Regions from separate parts of the Methylobacterium sp. Ger2507 genome, predicted to be linked through region 1. Evidence: predicted binding sites of a transcription regulator. Region 1 holds the regulator's gene; the other holds the start of a gene.
What was found. Region 1 encodes LexA, which represses DNA repair genes until DNA is damaged. Its sites were predicted from a motif close to TGTTCNNNNTGTGTTCNG; they were not measured.
Positions count from the first base shown of each region.

Region 1 (2,394 bases):
GCCAGGACATTTCCGCCGGCGAAATTGCCCATCGCGATGGCGATCTCGATCACGGCGTCGCCCTGGATGTGTTTCGCCCAGCCATCCGCCGCGCCTTGCGCCGTCGCCAGGATGAGGTCTGCTTGGCCGCCAGCGGCATTGCGGGAACTTTCACTGTCCCAATACGCAATGATTTTCGACATGTTTGCTTGGCCTTGTCGTTGTTCTGGCGTTTTTCTATAAGGGGAATATCTATCTATAGGCAGTAAAGGACACAACGACGGGGTTTTCTCTTGGTTAAGGAGAGATGAGAGGCAAGGCTTGCAGTCTATGATGCTTTGTAGCGCGAGCCGTCCATCGCATCGCATCGCGCCGTGCCTTTGCGGAATGCGGCGAACGGCCGATCCGGGTGCGACAGAGTCGAGAAACGCGCGCCTTCCCGGTTCATGCCTGCCCGACGCGCACGAAACCTGAGCGCCGTCGATCGCGGGGCAAGGTCAGCGCTCTGGCGGCCTTTCCGCCCGATCCGGATATTGCCAGAGTTGCGTCCGGATGCTCTGGTGACCGGTGACCGGTGACCGGACCAACCCGACCGGCCCTGAATTGGGATCGGACGCGCGCCACCGCGCACGAATTCCGCCTTCTTTAAGGAACTCTTGCAGAACACTTGCGGAACGTTTAACGTGTTCGTGGTTTGTTTCTGTGGTCGTCCGCCGCAGCCAATGTCTCCAACGAAGAGTGTTCCGCATGTTGACGCGTAAGCAACTGGATTTGCTCCAGTTCATCCAGCTTCGGATGCGCGAGAGCGGCGTTCCCCCGTCCTTCGACGAAATGAAGGACGCCCTCGATCTGAAGTCGAAATCGGGCATCCACCGCCTGATCACGGCCTTGGAGGAGCGGGGCTTTCTGCGGCGTCTGCCGAACCGGGCCCGCGCCATCGAGGTGATCCGGATGCCCGAGAGCCTCGGCGGTCAATCCGCCTCGGCGCGGACCGCGCCTGCGGCGGAAGTCCGTCGCTTCACCCCGAGCGTGGTCGAGGGCGGCAAGGGGAAGGGTGTGCCGGCCGGCGCCTCCATCTCACGCCTGCCGACCACCCAGGCGACCGACGAGAGCGGCCGGGCTGTGACGATCCCGGTGATGGGGCGGATCGCGGCCGGTACGCCGATCTCGGCCATCCAGGAGCAGAGCCATTCGGTGACGATGTCGCCGGACTTCCTCGCGGGTGGCGAGCACTATGCCCTGGAGGTGCGCGGCGATTCGATGATCGAGGCCGGCATTCTCGACGGCGATCTCGTGGTGATCCGCAAGCAGGACACGGCGAACACCGGGGACATCATCGTGGCCCTGATCGATGACGAGGAAGCGACCCTCAAGCGCCTGCGCCGACGGGGATCGTCCATCGCTCTCGAGGCCGCCAATCCGGCCTACGAGACCCGCGTGCTCGGCCCTGATCGGGTGCAGATCCAGGGGCGCCTCGTCAGTCTCGTGCGTCGTTACTGAGGCTCTTCGCCGGTCCCTTCGCCAATTCCTTCGCCCGGCCCTTCGCCGGGCGAACCTGGTGCGTCCTTTGCTCGCCCGATCGGCGCTGCCGGCACGATGTCCGGTGCGGCACGCGCCGGTGCGTCCGTGTTGGCAGGTGCCACGGGTCGCCAGGGAACGGCTTCTCCCGGGCGCCGGGTCGTAACGACGCGGGCGCCCTCGCGCGTGAGGCGCAAGGCCGCCGCGCCGTGTGCCGCCAGGAAGGTCCGGTCGAGGACGAACGCCGCGGCGCAGCCCGGCGGGGCCGATTGGCGGCTGATCAGGATATCGGCCCGGGCGCAATCCTCCGGGAAGGCGCGCTTGTCGGTGACGAGGGCGACCCTGCGCCCATCCGGCAGGGTCAGGGTACAGCCGAGGCCATCGCACCGGGCGTCCGGAAAGGCCGGGACGGCGCCGGCCTTCCGGGCATCGCCATCCGCTTTCAGCCATTGTTCGAGCACGAAGGCCGGCGGACGCCCCAGAGTGGCGAGGTGGCCGCTGCGATCCCGGATCGCCGCCCCGGTGCCTTCCCGATCGACGTAGATGTCGAAGCGATCGGGCGACGCCGCGAAGGCGATGCCGATCGCCGCCGGGATCAACCCGAGCCAACGCAGGGACGAGGCCGGAAGGGTGAGCAGGAGGAGGCCGGCCGCCAGCAGCCCCAACGCCCCCGCCCCGAAGGCCGGCACCACCACGACGGCGTGTCCGAAGCCCGCGATCCAGGTCGAGATCGACAGCATTCCGCGCACCGCCAGACCCATCGCCCACCACACCGGCTGATCCAGGGCGAACGGATAGGCGAGGATGCCGAGCACCGCCGCGGGCATCACCGCCAGGGAGACCAGCGGGAGGGTGAGCGCATTGCCGACGAGGCCGAAGGGCTGCACCGTCTGGAAA
Region 1 is NZ_JBUYVC010000001.1:2,581,050-2,583,443, reverse strand. It holds gene ACV7NL_RS11970 (calcium-binding protein) at 1-182, opposite strand, end outside; gene lexA (transcriptional repressor LexA) at 727-1,479, shown strand; gene ACV7NL_RS11960 (ComEC/Rec2 family competence protein) at 1,473-2,394, opposite strand, start outside.

Region 2 (2,394 bases), 2.5 Mb from region 1:
TCCTCGGCCTTGGCGTAGCGCTCGTCGAGCGCCTTGCTCTCCTGGCTGAGCCCCAAGAACGCCTCGGCCTGCTTCGGCAGGTCCAGCGCCTTTGCGTAGATGGCATGGTTCGCGAACGCGACGACGACGTAGGTCAGGCCGGCCCGGGCACCGAAGCTGATGGCGACGTCGCGGGAATCGTCGTCCGTCGATGCCTTCACGGACATCTCGGTCCCCTCGGCGATGCCGGCCTGGATGCGGTCCTTGAAGTCGTTCGGCTGGGTGTCGAGCTCCTTGAGGAAGTCGATCATCGCCTGATGCTGGCGACCGCTCAGCGCGGCTCCCTCGCCGGCAAGCTTCTTGAGCTCGGGGTTCGTGAACTGCCCCTCGGCCTGCGAGGCGGCTTCCTTGCCCTGCTCGGAGGCCGAGCGGTAGGCCTGCAGGCCGGCTATGTACCAAGTCTTGATCGTGTCGCGGGACATTCGGATTGCCTGTCTGTTCGGGGGCTGTCGACCGTTACGCCTACGGGCCGGTCGGGGGCTGGGACGATGCCGTCAAAATAATAGGACGACATCGTACTATTATGAGAAGTCGCGGTTCGGCCCATGGTTCCTGGGCGGTTCCGGATTTTCCGTGCGGTTGGCCGGCCCGTCAGCCGGCGATGGCGTCGTTGAGGTAGCCCACCAGGGGCTGTGCCGCCTCGAAGGTCCCGACGACCACGTCCAGGGCGTCGTCGTCCTGAAGCTGCCTGTTCGTCAGCTTCCGGTTGGCGCAGAACCCCTTCATGCGCAGGTACTCGATGGCCGGGTGGTCAGGGTCGTAACCCTGGGGGGCACGCTTGAGTTCGCCTGGGCTCGTCAGGCCGTCGGGGAACATCGCCTTCATCTCGCGGGACTCGACGACGCCGGTCCACTTCGGCACCGAGGCGGCGATCCGCTTGCGGATGTTGTCAAGCGCCTTCGGCTCGGTCGTGAAGATGCCGCCGCCCGCGTAGCAGCCGCCCGGCTCGACGTGCAGGTAGTAGGACGCCGACCCCTGGTAGTCGCCGACGCTGTTGAGCATCACGAACAGGTTGGTCTTGTACGGCGGCTTTCCCTTGGCGAAGCGCATGTCCCGATTGATGCGCGTGACGCACCTCGTCGGCTCGGTGTTGGCCTTCGCGACCTTGGGGTCGAAGCGGGAGGCCGCGCCGATCAGGCGCCCCGCCACGTCGGCGAGGTTGGCCTTGGCCCGCTCGTAGTCGTCCCGGTGGTCCTCGAACCACTCCTTGTCGTTGTGGGCCGCGATGCCCTTCAGGAAATCAAAGGTGTGTTTCTCGATCATGGCGCGATGCTCCTCGACCCACAAATAGGACGAGATCGTACGATTATCGAGGGGTGGGCGCGAGGTCGCCGTCGATATTCCTCTTGGGGTCGCAAACGCTGGGTTCCACGAACCCGCAGCCGCCTGACGGGTCGAGGCTCGTCGAGCGTGGCAAGCGCCATCTGTCGTTGTCCACAGGTTGTCCCCCAAGTGCGTCGTCGCAAGCGTGACCGCTTGTGCGGAACCCACCCGATGTGTTCTTCTTTTGTTCCGAAGGATAAACGGAGCGCGGGCATGCAGGTCTACGACGTCGGCATCGGCTTACCCATGCCGGTCCCCATCCTCGGCACGCCGGTGCGCGCCGGCTTCCCGAGCCCCGCCGACGACTTCGTCGAGGAGGAGATTGACCTGCAGCGGCTGCTGATCGTCAATCGCCCGGCGACCTTCCTGGTTCGGGTGGCCGGCGACAGCATGATCCTGGCACGCCTGTTCGACGGAGACCTCGCCGTCGTCGACCGCTCCCTGACCCCGCGCAACGGCGACATCGTCGTGGTCGACATCGACGGCGAGCGCTCGTTCAAGGTCTGGAAGCGGCAAGGACCCAAGGTCACCCTCCACTTCGCCAACCCCCGCTTCCCGGAGTATCGGCTGGCCCCTGACGCACTCGTCGAGGTCTGGGGCGTCGTCTCCGGTTCCGTATGCGCTCGGCGCCGCTGCGAATGACCCGGGCCTACGCCCTCTCCGACGGCAATTCCTTCTACTGCTCCTGCGAACGCGTCTTCGACGCGCGGCTGGCCCGGCTCCCGGTGATCGTGCTGTCGAACAACGACGGCTGCGCCATCGCCCGCACCAACGAGGCCAAGGCGCTCGGCATCCGGATGGGCGAGCCCTGGTTCAAGATCCGGGACATGTGCCGGAGCCAGGGCGTGCGGGTCTACTCCTCGAACTACGCCCTCTACGGGGACATGTCCGCCCGCGTGAATGCCGTCTACCGGGGCTTCTCACCCCGCATCGAGGTCTACTCCATCGACGAGAGCTTCCTCGACATTTCGGACGTGCGGGAGTCGGATCGCGAAAACCTCGCCCGTGACATGCGGGCGACCGTGCGGGCGT
Region 2 is NZ_JBUYVC010000001.1:84,675-87,068, forward strand. It holds gene ACV7NL_RS00455 (DUF892 family protein) at 1-461, opposite strand, end outside; gene ACV7NL_RS00460 (DUF2461 domain-containing protein) at 631-1,302, opposite strand; gene ACV7NL_RS00465 (LexA family protein) at 1,576-2,004, shown strand; gene ACV7NL_RS00470 (Y-family DNA polymerase) at 2,001-2,394, shown strand, end outside.
Region 2: the regulator LexA is predicted to act here: its motif matches at 1,537-1,554, upstream of ACV7NL_RS00465 (LexA family protein).